2 linked regions of the Sediminicoccus rosea genome follow. The main gene of each other region encodes a partner of the protein of the gene in region 2 in a complex. Links are inferred from orthologs where the notes say so. Each region holds a gene or a part of one and is shown on either strand. Other genes may lie near its edges. The genes, in order: R9Z33_RS24555 and ccmB.

What was found.
Region 1: the proteins of ccmB (region 2) and R9Z33_RS24555 are in contact, whole or in part, in a solved structure (PDB 8CE8), measured with the Escherichia coli proteins. The link is inferred for Sediminicoccus rosea from one-to-one orthologs.

Annotation. Positions count from the first base shown.
Region 1 is NZ_CP137852.1:5,090,149-5,098,906, forward strand. The notes cover bases 3,859-6,616. They hold R9Z33_RS24555 (heme ABC transporter permease), read left to right. Parts: upstream 3,859-4,717; coding sequence 4,718-5,515; downstream 5,516-6,616. Other genes in these bases: R9Z33_RS24545 (HXXEE domain-containing protein), read right to left, coding at 3,859-4,119; R9Z33_RS24550 (EVE domain-containing protein), read right to left, coding at 4,116-4,556; ccmD (heme exporter protein CcmD), read left to right, coding at 5,670-5,810; R9Z33_RS24570 (heme lyase CcmF/NrfE family subunit), read left to right, coding at 6,421-6,616. Also shown: R9Z33_RS24510 (NUDIX hydrolase), read left to right, coding at 1-19; R9Z33_RS24515 (hypothetical protein), read left to right, coding at 52-447; R9Z33_RS24520 (hypothetical protein), read left to right, coding at 495-782; R9Z33_RS24525 (ankyrin repeat domain-containing protein), read left to right, coding at 784-1,413; R9Z33_RS24530 (glutathione S-transferase family protein), read right to left, coding at 1,423-2,049; R9Z33_RS24535 (Bug family tripartite tricarboxylate transporter substrate binding protein), read right to left, coding at 2,104-3,072; R9Z33_RS24540 (Rieske (2Fe-2S) protein), read right to left, coding at 3,209-3,565; more of R9Z33_RS24545, read right to left, coding at 3,562-3,858; more of R9Z33_RS24570, read left to right, coding at 6,617-8,406; R9Z33_RS24575 (DsbE family thiol:disulfide interchange protein), read left to right, coding at 8,403-8,758. UniProt on the Escherichia coli protein: Required for the export of heme to the periplasm for the biogenesis of c-type cytochromes.
Region 2 is NZ_CP137852.1:306,539-315,492, forward strand. Bases 3,058-6,011 are described here. They hold ccmB (heme exporter protein CcmB), read right to left. Parts: upstream 4,883-6,011; coding sequence 4,232-4,882; downstream 3,058-4,231. Other genes in these bases: R9Z33_RS01465 (hypothetical protein), read left to right, coding at 3,227-3,643; R9Z33_RS01470 (hypothetical protein), read right to left, coding at 3,796-4,155; ccmA (heme ABC exporter ATP-binding protein CcmA), read right to left, coding at 4,879-5,481; acnA (aconitate hydratase AcnA), read left to right, coding at 5,538-6,011. In the rest of the region: purF (amidophosphoribosyltransferase), read right to left, coding at 1-1,036; R9Z33_RS01455 (CvpA family protein), read right to left, coding at 1,048-1,608; DNA repair protein RadA, read right to left, coding at 1,655-3,055; more of acnA, read left to right, coding at 6,012-8,228; R9Z33_RS01490 (CHAP domain-containing protein), read right to left, coding at 8,257-8,781; R9Z33_RS01495 (YjbF family lipoprotein), read right to left, coding at 8,860-8,954. UniProt on the Escherichia coli protein: Required for the export of heme to the periplasm for the biogenesis of c-type cytochromes.

The sequences.
Region 1 (8,758 bases), 4.8 Mb from region 2 along the record:
TGGCGTGGCCGGGCTCTAGCCCCCGCCCTCGGCCTGCTGCTCGCCGCGCTGATGGTCGCCCCGGCGCCGGCCCAGACCCCCGCCTCGACGCCTCAGGCCGCGCCCGCCCGCCCCACGCCGGAGGCGCCGCCCCGCCAACGCCCGCGTGACCCGCGCGACCGCGCCTTCATGGATGGCGGCATCGCCATCACGCCCGGCTTCTCGGGCAGCCTGCTCGGCCAGGGCATGCCGCCCGCCCCGCAGGCGCAGTTGGCCCCGCGCCCCAATCTCGATATCGAGGCGCGGCCGGTCGCTCCCTCGCAATCGCCGACACTGGCACCCACCATGATCCATCCGCGCGTGCCCAGCCGCAGCGCGGCGACCGACCCCGCGCCCACCCATCCGGACCAGCGGCTGCTGCAGACCCCCGCCCCCGGGGCGCGCCTCAACGTGCCGCTGACCTGGTAGGGCGGAAGCTCTCGCCTCCGGCCCGCGCCTCGGCTATGGCTTCAGCGATGGACAACCAGACCTCTCCCGGCTCCGCCCTCTTCGGTGCCACCATCTTCGCCGACGGTTTGCTCGACGCTTCCGTTCAGCATGGCGTGGTGCGGCTGACGCTCGGGCGCCTGGGCGCCGACAACAAGCCCGTCCCGGCGGGGCTGCTGGTGGTCCCCCTGGTGCAACTGGCCGGGCTGACCCAAGGCCTCGGGCGGCTGATGCAGCAGATCGAGGCGAAGATCAAGGAAGCGGCACCCGCCGCGGCCGAGACCCCGCCGGACAGCTTCACCTTCGGAGGGCGCTGAAATGACACGCTATCCTGTCCTGCTCCTCGCGGGCGCCATGCTGCTGCCGGCCCTGCCTGCCACGGCCCAGGGCATGCTCGGCTCCAGCCGCACCACCGCGCCGCCGGCGGCGGCCGCGCCGCGCGAGCCGCCGCCCGCCCTGCCCGGCGTGGCCGCCCGGCGTGGCGTGGCCCCCATCCCGGCCGAGACCCCGCCTTCCGCGATGAACCCCAATGACGCGCTGTTCGACGGCATCAACCGTGGCGACATCGCCACGGTGCGCGATGCCGTGGCGCGCGGCGCCGATGTGAACGCGCGGAACGCGCTGGGCCTGACGGCCGTGGACTCCGCCATCGACCAGGGCCGGCCGGAGATCATGTTCTACGTGCTCTCGGTGCGCGGCACGGCCGGCTACGCGCCGCCCCCGCCCGACACCATCCCGCTGCGCGGCCCGCCGGTCCGTACCCGCACCCCGCCGCCGACCCGTGAAGCGCGCGAGGCACCGGTCCAGGCGGCGAACGCGACGCCGCGCCTGCCGCAGCTCTGGCAGGCCAATGGCGGCGCACCGCAGCCCTCGATCGGGTTCCTCGGCTTCGATGCTGGCACGCCGGCCGGCGCGCGGCCGCCCCATGCGGAGCGGCGCGGGCGGTAAGGCCCGCGCCTAGACCACCTTCTCGGTGATGGTCTGCGGCACCGGCACGGTCGCCGCGAAAGACGGGCGCGCCTCCAGCCGCGCGCTCATCGCCGCGAGGCTGGGGTATTGGCCGGCCCAGTCGAATTCCGGAAAGCGCACAGCGAGGTAGCGCAGCGCCGTGCCGGCCGCGATGTCGGCCAGGCCGAAGCGGCCGCCCACGAGGAAGCCATCGCCCGCGCGCTCGGCCAGGGCGCGCACGCCACCCTCCACCTTGCGGCGCTGGCGCGCGATCCATTCCGCACTCGGCTCCTGGCGCAGCCGCTCGAAGAAGAGCAGCACCACGGCGTCACAGACACCATCGGCGATGACCTCGACCTGGCGCGCGGCGAGGATCTGCTCGGCATCATCGGGCAGCAGTCGCGGCGTGGGGTGCTTCACCTCCAGCCATTCCAGGATGAAGCGGCTCTCATAGATGCCGGTGCCGTCGGGCTGCACCAGCACGGGCAGTTTTTCCAACGGGTTGTAGGCCGGCGTCGCGGTGGTGCCGTGCCAGGGCACCTCGGTCTGGAGCGTGAAGGGAATGCCCTTCTCGATCAGCGCGATGCGCACCTTGCGGGCATAGGGCGAGGGGGTGGCGCTGATCAGCGTGTACATGCGCGGCTCCGCGAGGGCAGGACGGGCGGGGGAGGCCCCCGCCCGACAGGGGGCTCAGTTCAGATAGGCGCCGGTGGCCTGCACCACCTCGCCCCAGGCGGCACGCTCGCGGCGCTGCAGCTCGGCCAGCGCCTCGGGCGTCGAGGGCTCGGGCACGGCGCCCTGCAGGCGCAGCACCTCGATGAATTGCGGCTGGCGCATCGCCTCGTGCACCGCCTGGTTCAGGCGGGTGATGACCGGCGCGGGCGTGCGGGCCGGCGCGTAGATCGCCTTCCACAGCCCCGCATCCAGCGTGCCGCCGAGTTCAAGGATGGTCGGCGCATCGGGGTAGAGCGGCACGCGCTGCTTGGCGGCGACCGCCAGCACGCGGAGCTGCCCGGCGCGCCAGGCGCCCTCGGCGCCGCCAGCCGGCAGCGCCATGCAATCCACCTGGCTCGCGATGATCGCCTGCATGCCCGGCGCCTGGCCGGTGAAGGGCACATGCAGCATCTCCACCTGCTGCTGGCGCAGCACGCGCTCCATCGCGAGGTGCGAGGTGGAGGCGACGCCCCAGCTGGCGAAGCTGATCACGCCCGGGCGTGCCTTGCCGGCCGCCATCAGCGCGCGGAAGTCGCGGATATTGGGCTGCGAGGGGCCGCTGATGAAGGCGAAGGGCACGTTCGCGACGAAGCTGATCGGCGCGAAATCGCGGTCCGGGTCGTATTGCAGGGCGCGCATCGCCGTCGGCAGGATGGCCTGGGTGTCCACAATGCCCATCCAGAGCGTGTGGCCATCGGGCGCGGAACGCGCGGCGGCCGTGCCGCCCACGCTGCCGCCCGCGCCGACGCGGTTCTCGACGACGACGGAAACGCCGAGGATGGGCGTCAGCGCCTGCGCCATGGCGCGGCTCACCACGTCATTCAGGCCGCCGGGCGGGAAGCCCGAGATGATGCGGATCGTGCGATCCGGGAAGGCCAGGGCGGGGCTGGCCAGGGCCACGGCGGCGCCGGTGCCGAGCAGGGCGCGGCGGGTGATGTTCGACATGCAGGGGATTCCCTCTCTAGGGGACTGAAATTTCCTCGAGCCGCAAACTAGCGCGCCCATTCGTCCGGTCAAACCCCCGCCATGCGCTGAGAGGCTGCTCCACGTCTTTGGTGCCTGCACCAGAGACGCTCAGGCCCTAGATCCCTGCATCCGGCGGGACGCGCACCTCGCCCTCGACCAGCCGCACCTCCACCGCCTCCAGCACATCGCCCATGCAGGGGCCGGAAACGCATTCGCCATCCTCGATGCGGAAGCGTGCGCCATGCGCGGCGCAGACGATCATCTCCCGCTTGCGATCCAGAAATCGGTCAGGCACGGGCTCCAGCGGCAGGCCGATATGCGGGCAGGAATTCACATAGACCAGCACGCGCGCCCCGCGGCGGATGGCGAAGAGGCCGGTGAAGCCGCCGGGTGGCGCGGGAAAGCCGCGCGCCTCGCCATCCGGGATGTCCTCGACGCGGCAGAGGACGCGCCAATCAGCCGCGTCACTCATGCCGAGCGCCGCGTGACATGCAGCACGATGATGGCGTGCAGCGCGAGGATGAAGAGCAGCGCGCCCAGGTGCTCCACCACACCCACGCCCGGCTGGCCGGAGACGAGGATGAGGGTGACGAGGCCCGCCGGCAGGAAGAGCAGAACGGCCGTGACCAGCCCCGGATTGTAGAGCTTCAGCTTCACCGCTGCCGCCACATGGGTGGCCGCGTTCACCACCATGAGATAGGCGGCGGCCAGCCCCCAGCCGGGGTGATGCGTGGCCGCCAGCAGTAGCGCCAGCGCGTTCACCATCCAGACGCCGCCGATGTTGATGACGGCGACGGCGGCCGGCGTCAGCGCCTCGGCGCCACCGGCCAGGCGCGCATTCACGAAGTGGCGGAAGCGGTCGCCCACATGCTCTTCCAGCTGGTGCATCATGTAGAGTGGCTGCGCGAGAAAGACCCAGAGCAGCCAGGGCGGCATCACCGTCTGCTGCACCGGCGCCAGCGCCAGCAGCAGGGGCGCGCCGGTCAGCGCGCCGATCAGCCAGTGGTCGCGCAATGCCCGCATCATGCGCCGGCCATCTCCAGGATCACCGCCGCATGCTCGGGCGCGATCGGCATGACCGAAAGGCGCGACTGGCGGATCAGGCCGATGCCCTCCAGCCGCGGCTCGGCCTTGATGGCGGCGAGCGGCACAGGCTGCGGCAGCTTGGAGACGGTCTTCACATCCACGCAGACCCAACGGCCCGTCTCATCCGTCGGGTCGGGATAGGCGGTCCGGACGACTTCGACGATCCCCACCACCTCCTTGCCGATGTTGGAGTGGTAGAAGAAGACGCGGTCCCCAACCTGCATCGCGCGCAGGACATTGGCGGCCTGGGCGTTGCGCACGCCCGTCCAGGGTTCGACGCCATTGGCCACCTGCTGGTCCCAGCCGAAGACATCGGGCTCGGACTTCACGAGGAAGGTGGGCGGGTGGGGCTTGGCTTTCGGCGGGGGCTTGGCCATCGGATTCTTCGCAGCGGCAGGTGGCGTTCCCGCCAAGGCTTCGCATATCTGGCGCGACCTCGCCAATGGGGCGCAAATCATTGCGCGAGGATAACTTTCGGCTGGCGGATGCATCGCGCGGGACGCTTCAATCCCGGGGCGCATCTGCCTATGGTGGTGACGTGGAAAACGCTGCTCCAAACCCGCGGTCTTCAGGCTCGCTGCATCGCTTCGCCAATCCGGGCCGCTTCCTGCGGCTGACCGAGAGCTGGCTGCCCTGGCTTTCGGGTGCGGCGCTGGTCGTGCTCGGCATCGGGATCGTCTGGGGTCTCTGGCTCGCGCCGCGCGACTGGCAGCAGGGCGAGACCGTGCGGATCATGTTCGTCCATGTGCCGATGGCCTGGCTGGCCATGGGGGGATACATGGGCCTCGCCATCCTCTCCATCATGTCGCTGATCTGGCGCCACCCGCTGGCCGACCTCACGGCGCGGGAGCTTTCGCCGATCGGCGCCGCCGTCACCGCGCTCTGCCTGCTCACCGGCAGCCTCTGGGGCAAGCCGATGTGGGGCACCTGGTGGGTCTGGGATGCGCGGCTGACGTCGGTGCTGGTGCTGTTCTTCCTCTGGCTCGGCCATGCCGCGCTGGTGCGCGCCTTCGACGACCCGGAGCGCGGCGCGCGCATGGGCGCGATCCTCGCGCTCGTCGGCGTGGTGAACGTGCCCATCGTCAAGTTCAGCGTGGATTGGTGGAACACGCTGCACCAGCCGGCTTCGGTGACGCGGCTCGACGCGCCGGGCATGCATGTGGACATCCTCTACCCGCTGCTCTGGTGCACGCTCGGCTTCACGCTGGCCTTCATGGCGGTCACGCTGGCCGCGACGCGCGCCGCCGTGATGGAGCGTCGCGTCCGCGCCCTGCAGATGGCCGCCGCGCGGCGCGCGGATGCGAGCCCGGGCCAGATGCGGAGTGTGGAGGCATGAGCGCACACCTCGGGGAATCCAGCCGCAAAACAGCCGGCGCCACCCAACCGGGCGCCTGGCCCAGCGCGCCGGCAACGCGGCGAAGCCAAGGCGGCAGGGTGCGCGCGTCGTGCCGAAGTCGCGCCTCCGGCGGGACGCGCCTGAGGGCGGCAACATGACCCTCTCCACACACTGGCTGCACGTCATCGCGAGCTGGGCCGCCGTTCTGGGCGTCTTCGCCGCGCTCGCCCTCTCCGCACTCGGTCGCCATCGCGCGGCGAAGCGGCAACTCGCCCAGCTGGAACGGCAAAAATGACGCGCAAGAAGCGCCGGCTCTACATCCTCCTGCTTTGCGCCATCGGCCTCGGCAGCGCCACCGCGCTGACGCTGACGGCCTTCCAGGACAATCTCGTCTTCTTCCGCTCGCCGTCCGACATCGTGCGCGAGACGCCGCCACCCGGCCGCGCCTTCCGCCTGGGCGGCCTGGTCGAGGAAGGCAGCGTGCAGCGCCAGGGCGAATACCAGGGCCGCCCGGCGATCCATTTCCGCGTGACCGACGGCGCGCATGCCATCCCCGTCGTCTTCACCGGCGTCCTGCCTGACCTGTTCCGCGAGGGCCAGGGCGTGGTGACGCAGGGCGTGATGGGCGAGGACGGCACTTTCCGCGCGCGCGAGGTGCTGGCCCGCCATGACGAGACCTACATGCCGCCCGAGGTGGCCGATGCGCTGAAGCGTTCCGGCCACTGGAACCCGGCGCAGGGCGCGGCCCCGGCGCCGGCCACCTGGAACACGCTGGATCCCGCGCGCCCCGGCGCGACCGACCCCGCGCGCCCCGGCGCGACCGACCCCGCGCGCCCCGGCGCGACCGACCCCGCGCGCCCCGGCGCGACCGACCCCGCCCGCACCCAACCGCCGAGGAGCGGCTCATGATCCCCGAACTCGGCCATTTCGCGCTGATCCTGGCGGCGATGCTCGCCATCGCGCAGTCCATCCTGCCGCTCTGGGGCGCGCAACGCGGCGATGTGCGGCTGATGGGCTCGGCGGCGCCGCTCGCGGTGGCGGGGCTCATCGCCATCACCATCAGCTTCGCGGCGCTGATCTGGGCCTATGTGACCAACGACATGACGGTGGTGAACGTCGTCGCCAACAGCCACTCGGCCAAGCCGATGCTGTTCAAGGTCACCGGCGTCTGGGGCAATCACGAGGGCTCGCTGATTCTCTGGGTCATGGTGCTGGCCGGCTGCAGCGCCGCGGTCGCGGCCTTCGGGGGCGCCTTGCCCTCGGCCCTGCAGGCCCGCGTGCAGGCTGTGATGGGCATGATCCTGCTCGGCTTCCTCGCCTTCATCATCTTCACCTCCAACCCCTTCGAGCGCATCTGGCCGCCACCGCCCGATGGCCAGGGGCTGAACCCGCTGCTGCAGGATATCGGCCTCGCGATCCATCCGCCGCTGCTCTACATCGGCTATGTCGGCTACGCCGTGACCTTCGCCTTTGCCGTGGCCGCGCTGATCGAGGGCCGCGTGGACGCCGCCTGGGGGCGCTGGGTGCGGCCTTGGTCACTCGCCGCCTGGTCCTTCCTGACCATGGGCATCTCGATCGGCTCCTGGTGGGCCTATTACGAGCTGGGCTGGGGCGGCTACTGGTTCTGGGACCCGGTGGAGAACGCCTCGCTGCTGCCCTGGCTCGCCGGCACGGCGCTGCTGCATTCGGCCATCGTGGTCGAGAAGCGCGAGGCGCTGAAGATCTGGACGGTGCTGCTGGCGCTGCTGGCCTTCGCGCTCTCGCTGCTCGGCACCTTCCTGGTGCGTTCGGGCGTGCTGAACTCGGTCCATTCCTTCGCTTCCGACCCGGCGCGCGGGCTCTTCATCCTCTGCCTGCTCGGCATCTATGTCGCGGGCGCCTTCGCGCTCTTCGCCTGGCGCGCGCCGGCCATGGCGCCAGCCGGCGTCTTCGCGCCGATCTCGCGCGAGGGCGGCATCGTGCTGAACAACCTGCTGCTGTGCTCGATCACAGCGGTGGTCTTCGTCGGAACGCTCTATCCGCTCTTCCTCGACCTGCTGACGGGGCAGATGATCTCGGTCGGCCCGCCCTTCTTCAACGCGGCGACGGCGCCCCTGGCACTCCCGCTGGTGATGGCCATGGCCGTCGGGCCCATGCTGGCCTGGAAGCGCGCGAGCCTCTGGCCCGTGCTGCAACGCCTCTGGTGGGCCGCCTGCGTGGCGCTGCTGGCCTTCATCCTGACGCTGGCGCTGGCCGGCTGGCATGTGCTGAGCGCGCTTGGCTTCGCCTGCGCCTTCTGGCTGCTGGCGGGCGCCGTGGCCGACATCGCGGACCGTGCCGGCGTGGGGCGCACGAGCCTCGGCAATGCCTGGAACCGCGCGCGCAACCTGCCGCGCGCCGCCTGGGGCGCCGCCATCGCCCATGCGGGCGTGGGTGTCACCATCCTCGGCATCTCGGGCATGGGGCTCTCCACCGAGAAGCTGGTCGCGGTGCCGCCCGGCGGCTCCACGACATTTGCCGGCTATGAATGGCGGTTGGAGGGCGTGCGCGATTTCGTCGGCCCCAACTTCACCGCCCGCAAGGCCACCATCACCGTGCTGCGCGACGGCCGCGTGGTGCATGTGATGGAGCCGAGCAAGCGCTACTTCCCGACCGGCCGGATGACGACGACCGAGGCCGCGATCCGCACCTCGCCGGCCGGCGACCTCTACGCCGTTCTTGGCGAGGAGCGGGCCAATGAGGCGGGCGTGAACGAGGCGGTGCTGCGGCTGCACAACAACCCGCTCGCGCCCTGGATCTGGATCGGCGCGGGCATCATGGCCCTCGGCGCCGCCTTCTCGCTGAGCGACCGGCGCATCCGCATCGCCGCCCCCGCAAGGCGGCGGAAGGAGGAGGCGGAGGCGCCGGCATGAGCGATGTGGTGAAACCGGCGCCCAAATCCTCGCGCCGCAAGCTGCTGCTCTTCGCCCCGCTCGGCGTCGCGGCCGCGGCGGGCCTGGGCTTCTGGGCCATGCTGCGCGGCCTGCAGGATGGCAGCTTCAATCCGCGCGGCGTGCCCTCGGCCCTGCTGGGCAAGCCGCCGCCGGAATTCAGCCTGCCCGCGCTCGACAGTTCCGGCCTGCCGGCCCTGGCATCGGGCGATTTCCGGGGACTGCCCGGCCCGGTCGTGGTGAATTTCTGGGCCAGCTGGTGCGCGCCCTGCATCATCGAGCACCCGCATCTCATGGCCTTGCAGCGCCAGGGCGTGCCGGTCTGGGGCGTGAA
Region 2 (8,954 bases):
GGCGGATCTGGTCCGTCGGCTCGATGAAGGTGCGGCCGACATAGTGGTTGCGGATGATGCCGAGCTCGAAGGGAATGCCGGCCTGCACGGCATAGCCCATGGCGGCGGGCACGCCGCTGTCGGGCACCGGCACCACCACATCCGCCGCCACATGGCTCTCGCGCGCGAGTTCGGCGCCGATGCGCTTGCGCGTCTCATAGACCGGCGTGCCCTCGACCACGGAATCGGGGCGCGCGAAATAGATGTACTCGAAGATGCAGAAACGGTTCTCGGCCTTGGGGAAGGGCTTCACCGAGCGGATGCCGGCATCGTCGATGATGACGATCTCGCCCGGCTCGATGTCGCGCACGAATTCGGCGCCGACGATGTCGAGCGCGCAGGTCTCGCTGGCCAGCACCCAGCCATCGCCCAGGCGCCCCAGCACCAGCGGCCGCACGCCCAAGGGGTCACGCGCGCCGATCAGCGCGCCATTGTGCAGCGCCACCAGCGAATAGGCGCCCTGCACCTGCTTCAGCGCGTCGATCAGCCGGTCCAGCACGGTGGAATAGAGGCTGATGGCGATGAGATGGACGAAGACCTCGCTGTCCGTCGTGGACTGGAACAGGCAGCCGCGGCGCACCAGTGCGCGCTTCAGCACGGCGGCGTTGGTCAGGTTGCCGTTGTGACCGACGGCAAAGCCGCCGAACTCGAAATCGGCGAAGAGCGGCTGCACGTTGCGCAGTGCCGTCTCGCCCGTCGTCGCGTAGCGATTGTGGCCGATGGCGGCGCGGCCGGGCAGGCCGGCCATCACCTTGGCATCGCCGAAGATGTCGCCCACCAGGCCGAGGCCCTTGTGGGAATGGAACATGCCCGCGTCATCCAGCGTGACGATGCCCGAGGCCTCCTGCCCGCGATGCTGCAAGGCGTGCAGGCCGAGGGCGGTGAGCGCCGCCGCGTCCTTGTGCCGCCAGATCCCGAAGACCCCGCATTCCTCATGGAACTTGTCGTCATCACCCGGGAGGCCAAACCCAGGGGCGGCTGCGGCGGGAAGGGGCATGGGAGTGACCTTCAGCTTCGGTTTCGGGCAGGCGGACGCATCAGGTCCTCCTGCGTGGGCACGCGGCGTTCCGGCGGTGCAGCGATGCGGGGGCGATACTCCTCCGGCATCAGGCCGACAACCCACCGGGCCCCATCCACCACATAGGGCAGCGCCCGGGCCTCCTGCACGGGTTCGGGCCAGCGCTCGATGGCGGGGACGAAGAGCCCCGCGAGCACATAGGCCAGGACCGCGATGAAGGCGCCACGCGCCAGACCGAATATGGCGCCCAGGGAACGATCCACACCCCCCAGAGGGCTGCGCTGCACGCTGCCCGCCAATGCGTGGATGAGCAGCTTCAGCACCACCAGCACCACCAGGAAGACGCCGCCTACCGCCACGCCATCGGCCAGCCAGTCGGGCTCGATCGTCCCTTCCATGAGGGGCTTGATGTGGTCGAGCAGTGCGAAGCCGGCCAAAGCCGCGCCGATCCAGGCGGCGATGCCCAGGAACTCCCGCACGAAGCCGCGCAGGAAGGACAGGATGGCGGAGGCCACCATCACGAGGAGAAGGATGCCATCCGCCCAGGTCATGCTGCGCTGCCATGTAGCGGGGGCAGCGATTCCTGTCACCTTGGGGTCATTCGCGCGTCCGCTTCAGCGTCCCGGCGGCGAAGGGGGCCACCAGATCGGCCAGGTGGCCCACCTCGGTCAGGCGCAGGCCCTCGATGGCGGCGGGCGGCTTGTTGCCGCGCGCGACCCTCCGCGGCAGCACCGCGGCGGAGAAGCCGAGCTTCTGCGCCTCGCGCAGGCGCTGCTCCGCCTGGGAGACCTGCCGGATCTCGCCCGAAAGGCCGACCTCGCCGAAATACACGGCGTCGGGGTCGGTCGGCCGGTCGGTGATGGCGGAGGTGAGTGCCGCCGCCACGGCCAGGTCCGCCGCCGGCTCATTGATCCGCAGGCCGCCCGCGATGTTCAGATAGACGTCGGATTGCCCGAAGCTGAGCCCGGCGCGGGCCTCCAGCACGGCCAGCAGCATGGAGAGCCGCCCGCCCTCCCAGCCCACCACCTGCCGGCGGGGGGAGCCGCCATTGCTGGGCGAGAGCAGCGCCTGCACCTCCACCAGCACCGGCCGCGTGCCCTCCAGCCCGGCGAAGACGGCCGAGCCCGAGATGTTGCCCCGCCGCTCGGCCAGGAAGAGCGCCGAGGGGTTGGTGACCTCGACCAGGCCGCCCTCGGTCATTTCAAAAACGCCGATCTCGTCGGTCGCGCCGAAGCGGTTCTTGGTGGCCCGCAGGATGCGGAACTGGTGGCCACGGTCGCCTTCGAAATAGAGCGTGGCGTCCACCATGTGCTCCAGCACGCGGGGGCCGGCCAGCGTCCCCTCCTTCGTGACGTGCCCCACCAGCACCAGCGCGAAGCCGCGCGCCTTGGCGCAGCGGATCAGCTCCGCCGCGCAGGTCCGCACCTGCGCCACGGTGCCGGGCGCCGAATCCAGCGCGTCCAGCCACATGGTCTGGATCGAATCGATGACGACGAGGGTCGCCTCCGTCTCGGCCTCCAGGCTTGCCAGGATGTCGCGCAGGGCGGAGGCGGCGGCGAGCGCCATGGGGGCCTCGGCCAGGCCCAGGCGGCGCGCGCGCATCCGCACCTGGGCCACCGCCTCCTCGCCCGAGATATAGAGCACGCGCTTGCCCGCCATCGCCATGCGTGCGGCGGCCTGGAGCAGGATGGTGGATTTGCCGATGCCCGGATCGCCGCCCACCAGCACCGCGGAGGCCGGGACGAAGCCGCCGCCCAGCACGCGGTCCAGCTCGGCGATGCCCGTCAGGTGTCGGGGCGGCGGGGCGCTCTCCCCCGCGAGGCCGACGAAGCTGATGCCCCGCCCGGGCGGGGCCTTGCCGGCGGGCCCCGGCGCGCGGGGGGCCGTGCTCTCCTCGACCAGGGTGTTCCATTCGCCGCAGCCATCGCAACGGCCCTGCCACTTTGGGTGCGTTGCGCCGCAGGATTGGCAGGTGAAGCGGGTGCGGTCCTTGGCCATGCGATGGAACATAAATAGAACGCAACCGCCCCGCAAGGGCGCCGGGCCGATAGGCGGCGCCGATGGGTGGCGTCGCCGGAACAGATTGGCCGCGCCCCCGAATGCGGCCTAGCTTGCGTTCATCGGAGCGGCGGTCCCGCCCACCGAGACGGACCCGAAGGAGCGACTGAGATGAGAAAGCACCTGTTCACCGGCCTGGCCGCCGCCGCGATCGGCATCCTGCCCCTCGGCGAGGCTTCGGCCCAGGGCAACTCCTACTGCAACGGCATGGTCCAGGCGGCGAGCTTCTACAGCACGACCCACGCCACCCCGACGCGCAGCACCGTCTCCTACTTCGTGATCATCCAGAGCATGGTCGAGCAGTCGCTGCAGATCGAGGTGACCTTCCGCGACACGCGGAACATCGTGATCCCCGGCGGTGGTGGCCCGCATGGCCGCCGCCTCGGCCCCTGGGGCACCTCGCAGCCGATCCAGATCGGCGTGGCGACGCTGGCCAATCCCTCGGGCACCGGCGGGCTGAACGTGCCGCATGACCTGGCCGCCGGCACCACGGTCACCTGCCGGGTCCTGCACCGCTCGGGCGCCTGAGTCCGGCCGGCCACCCCTCCTCGGGATGAGTAGCCGCAAGGCGGCTCGTCCGAGCAGGTCGTCGCGCCACTTCCCCATCCCAGGCGCGGCGGCAACCCCGGCGGGGTGATCCCCCCCATTGGCCCCGCCGGGGGCCCTGTTTCCGGGCGGCCTCAACCCATGCGGCACGAGGCGCCGAGGCCGCGCAGCAGCGTCTCGGGCGGCAGGCCGGCGGATTGCTCCTCCGGCAGGCGGAGCGCGAAGACCGTCTGGCCCTGGCGCACCAGCATCAGCGGCAGGCCCATCTGCGGCCGCCCGCCGCCCGTCATCAGCACGGGCTGCAGCAGGATCGCCTCGCCGGTGCGATTGGCGACGGCCACGCTGATGCCCGTCGCGGCGCGGCCCGGCGCGTGCTCATGCCATTTCGGGCTGACGGCCAGCACCTCCACGCGGCCCCCGCACAGGGTGCTCGCGCCCAGGGCGGGGCCGGCGAGAAGGCAGGCGAAGGCCGAGAGGGCCAGAATGCGGCGCATGGGATCGCTCCATCCAACTGAGAACGTTCCCGTCCTATGGGATGAAGGTTAACCGCCGCCTAAGCGCGGCCTGGCCTCAATCGCCGCGCAGCGCCGCCCCGGCGGCGAGCGGCGCGAGCGGGGCCGCCAGCGCCAGGATCGCGGCTTCCAGCAGCAGGTAGGGGCGGGGCGGCAGGCCGCTCGCCGCCGCCTCGATGGCCGCCGCGCCGAAGATCACCGCGGGGATGGAAAGCGGCAGGACCAGCAGCGGCAGCAGTACGCCGCCGCGCCTGGCACCCAGCGTCAGCGCCGCGCCCGCCGCGCCGAAGACCGAGAGGATGGCCGAGGCGAGGCCGAGCGCCAGCATCGCGGCGGGCCAGGCCTCGGTCGGCAGGTTGAGCAGCGCGGCCGCCAGCGGCGTGGCCAGCACCAGGGGGATGCCCGTGGTGATCCAGTGCCCCAGCGCCTTCACCGCCGCGATGCCCGCCGGATGCAGGCCCGAGAGCAGGAGCTGGTCGAGCGAGCCATCCTCCGCCTCCGCGCCGAACAGCCGGTCGAGCGGCAGCAGCGCCGCGAGCAGGGCGGCCGCCAGCAGCACGCCGGGAGCGAGGCGGGCCAGCAGCTCGGGCGAGGGGCCGACGCCGAAGGGGAACATCGCCGCCACCAGTACGAAGAACATCACGGCCGAGAGCGTATCGGCCGGGTGGCGGATGGCGAGGCGCAGCTCGCGGAGCAACAGCGCGATCACAGCCGGAGCTCCCGTGCGTCGGGCAGCGGCAGGGGCAGGTGAGTCGCCGCCAGGATCATGCCGCCCGCGGCGCGATGCGCGGCGAAGAGCGGCCCGAGGCGCGCGACCGAGGCCGCGTCCAGCCCGACCGAGGGCTCGTCCAGCAGCCAGAGCCGGGCGGGCGCCAGGGCCAGCCGCGCCAGCGCCAGCCGCCGCTTCTGGCCGGAGGAGAGCACCCGCGCCGGCAGCTCGGCCAGCGGCGTGAGGTCCAGCGCCTCCAGCGCCGCCGCCACCTCGCCGCCCCAGAGGCGCGCGAAGAAGGAGAGGTTCTCGCGCGCCGTCAGCGCGGGCTTCAGCGCATCCTGGTGGCCGATGTAGCGCGTGCGCGCGCCATGCGCCGGCAGGTCCGCCAGACAATCGGCGCCATCCCAGGCCAGGCTTCCTTCCGCCGCCGGAATCAACCCCGCGAGCAGCCGCAGCAGGGAGGATTTGCCCGCGCCATTGGCGCCGGTCAGCAGCAGGGCCTCGCCTGGGGAAACCGCGAAGGACAGGCCGGCGAAGACAAGGCGTTCCGACCGCCAACAGGCCAATTCTCGCGCTTCGAGCAGGGCGGCCTCCATGGACCTCTCCACAAGGCCATGCTTAAAAGCGCGGCGCAAGAGTGAGGAAGAAAATCATGAACGGGACCGACACCCTGAAGACGGCGCGCCAGCTCTCCGTGGATGGCAAGACCTACCACTACTTCAGCCTGCCTGAAGCGGCCAAGCAGATCGGCGACATCTCGCGCCTGCCCTTCTCGCTGAAGGTGCTGCTCGAGAACGTGCTGCGCTTCGAGAATGGCCGCAGCTACACGGTGGATGACGCGAAGGCGATCGCCGAATGGGTGCAGGCCGGCCATTCCGAAAAGGAAGTCCCGTTCAAGCCGGCCCGCATCCTGCTGCAGGACTTCACCGGCGTCCCCGCCGTGGTGGACCTCGCCGCCATGCGCGACGCGCTGCTGAACCTGGGCGGTGACCCGCGCAAGGTGAACCCGCTGGTCCCCGTGGACCTCGTGATCGACCACTCGGTCATGGTGGACGTCTCGGGCAGCGCCAGCGCGCTGCAGAAGAACGTGGACATCGAGTTCGAGCGCAATGGCGAGCGGTACGAGTTCCTGCGCTGGGGCCAGGAGGCCTTCAACAATTTCCGCGTGGTCCCGCCCGGCACCGGCATCTGCCACCAGGTGAACCTGGAATATCTGGGCCAGGTCGTCTGGACCAACAGCGTGGCGGGCGAGACCTATGTCTATCCCGACAGCTGCTACGGCACGGACAGCCACACGACGATGATCAACGGTCTGGGCGTGCTGGGCTGGGGTGTCGGCGGCATCGAAGCCGAGGCCGCGATGCTCGGCCAGCCCATCGCCATGCTCATCCCCGACGTGATCGGCTTCAAGCTCTCCGGCAAGCTCAAGGAAGGCGTGACCGCCACCGACATGGTGCTGACCGTGACCCAGATGCTCCGCAAGAAGGGCGTGGTCGGCAAGTTCGTCGAATTCTTCGGCCCCGGCCTCGCGCATATGCCGCTGGCCGACCGCGCGACCATCGCGAACATGGCCCCCGAATACGGCGCCACCTGCGGCTTCTTCCCCGTGGACGAGATGACGCTGAGCTACCTCACGCTCTCGGGCCGTGACGAGCACCGCATCAAGCTGGTGCGCGAATACTGCAAGGCGCAGGGCATGTTCCGCGACGAGAACACGCCCGACCCCGTCTTCACCGACACGCTCGAGCTCGACCTCTCCACCGTCGAGCCTTCGATGGCCGGCCCGAAGCGCCCGCAGGACCGCGTGGCGCTGGTCAATGTCGGCGCCTCCTTCGCCAAGGACCTCGCCGCCGGCGCCATGGGCGTGCCGGGCGACGAGGCGAACAAGCGCGTGAAGGTGGCCGACGCGAATTTCGACCTCGGCCATGGCGATGTGGTGATCGCCGCCATCACCTCCTGCACCAACACCTCGAACCCCTATGTGCTGGTCGCCGCCGGGCTCGTGGCACGTAAGGCGCGCGCCAAGGGCCTGAAGCCGAAGCCCTGGGTGAAGACCTCGCTCGCCCCCGGCAGCCAGGTGGTGACGGATTACCTGGACGCCGCCGGCCTCTCGGCCGACCTGGACGCCATCGGCTTCCAGACGGTGGGCTATGGCTGCACCACCTGCATCGGCAATTCCGGCCCGCTGCCGGATGCGATGGTGGACGCCATCGAGGAGAACAAGCTGGTGGTCGCCGGCGTGCTCTCGGGCAACCGCAACTTCGAGGGCCGCGTGCACGCCAATGTGCGCGCGAACTACCTCGCCTCGCCGCCGCTGGTCGTCGCCTATGCGCTGGCCGGCACGGTGAAGCTCGACATGGGCAAGGATCCGATCGGCATCGGCAGCGACGGCAAGCCCGTCATGCTGGCCGACATCTGGCCCACCCAGGAAGAGGTGAACGCCACCGTCCATGAGGTGCTGACGCGCAAGATGTTCATGTCCCGCTACTCGGACGTGTTCAAGGGTCCGAAGCAGTGGCAGGCCATCAAGGTGGATGCGGGCAGCGACACCTATCGCTGGAATGCCGGCTCCACCTACGTGCAGAACCCGCCCTATTTCGAGGGCATGACCATGGATGTGAAGCCGCTCGCCTCCGTGCAGGGCGCGCGGGTGCTGGGCCTGCTGGGTGACAGCATCACGACGGACCACATCTCGCCCGCGGGCAACATCCGCAAGACCAGCCCGGCCGGCGAATATCTGCTGGAGCACCAGGTCCGCCCGGCCGACTTCAACAGCTACGGCGCCCGCCGCGGCAACCACCAGGTCATGATGCGCGGAACCTTCGCCAATATCCGCATCAAGAACGAGATGGTGCCCGGCATCGAGGGCGGCATCAGCAAGCACTACCCCTCGGGCGATGTCGCGCCGATCTATGACGTGGCGATGCGCTACAAGGAGGAGGGCGTTCCGCTCGTGGTCTTCGGCGGCAAGGAATACGGCACCGGCTCCTCCCGCGACTGGGCGGCCAAGGGCACCTTCCTGCTGGGCGTGAAGGCCGTGATCGCCGAGAGCTTCGAGCGCATCCACCGCTCGAACCTGGTGGGCATGGGCGTGCTGCCGCTCGTCTTCAAGGAGGGCGAGAACCGCCAGACGCTCGGCCTCAAGGGCGATGAGAAGGTGGACATCCTCGGCATCGAGAACCTGAAGCCGCGGATGATGCTGGACGTGGTGATCACCCGCGCCGATGGCAGCGTGGTGAAGACGCAGGTGCTGTGCCGCGTGGATACCGCCGACGAGGTGGAATACTACCGCAATGGCGGCATCCTGAACTACGTGCTGCGCGAGATGGCCAAGGCCGCCTGATCGCGCCCTGGCCGGTGGCCGCGCGGCCTTACCGCGCGGCCATCTGCATCCGCGGCAGGATGAAGCCGTGCGCCGCGAAGACGGTGTTCCCGTAGTCGTTGATGCGCGGATACCAGACGCGGATCTGCGTCCAGTCATTGCCGGGCGAGACGTCGATCACCGGCTGGTCCTGCGCGATGCGCCCGCGCGCGGCACCGCTCGCCCAGTTCGCATGGTCCACCCGGATCTCCCGCGCGGAGACGACGCGCGAGACGACGGCCACATGGCCCGTCGGCAGGCGGCGGGTGCGCGCCAGCACGATGACGCTGCCCGGCGAGGGGCGCCGCGCGCGGGTGTAGCGCCCGGCCGCCGCATCCCACCATTGCCAGGCATCGCCACGCAGCTCGATGCCTGAGCGCGCGCGCGCATAGGGCACGCAGGAGAGCTGCATGTCCGGGCCCATCCCCGGCACGCCCGAGGGCGTGGGCGCGCGCGAAGTGCCGCAACCCGCCAGCGCGGATAGCGCGATCAGCCCCAACCAGCGCCGACGGCTGGCGTGGAAGACGCTCGTCACCTGTAGAAACCCCCAAAGCCGCCTCCCCCGAGGCAGCCGGATGATTTTACCGGAAACCGGCGTGCGAAAAAAGCGCGATCATTCGGCTGGCTGGAAGTCGAGCGCGAGGGGGCCGATCCCGGGGCCGATCCACTGCTCGGCATAGCCCACGGCGCCGCTCTCGCGCTCGGCCC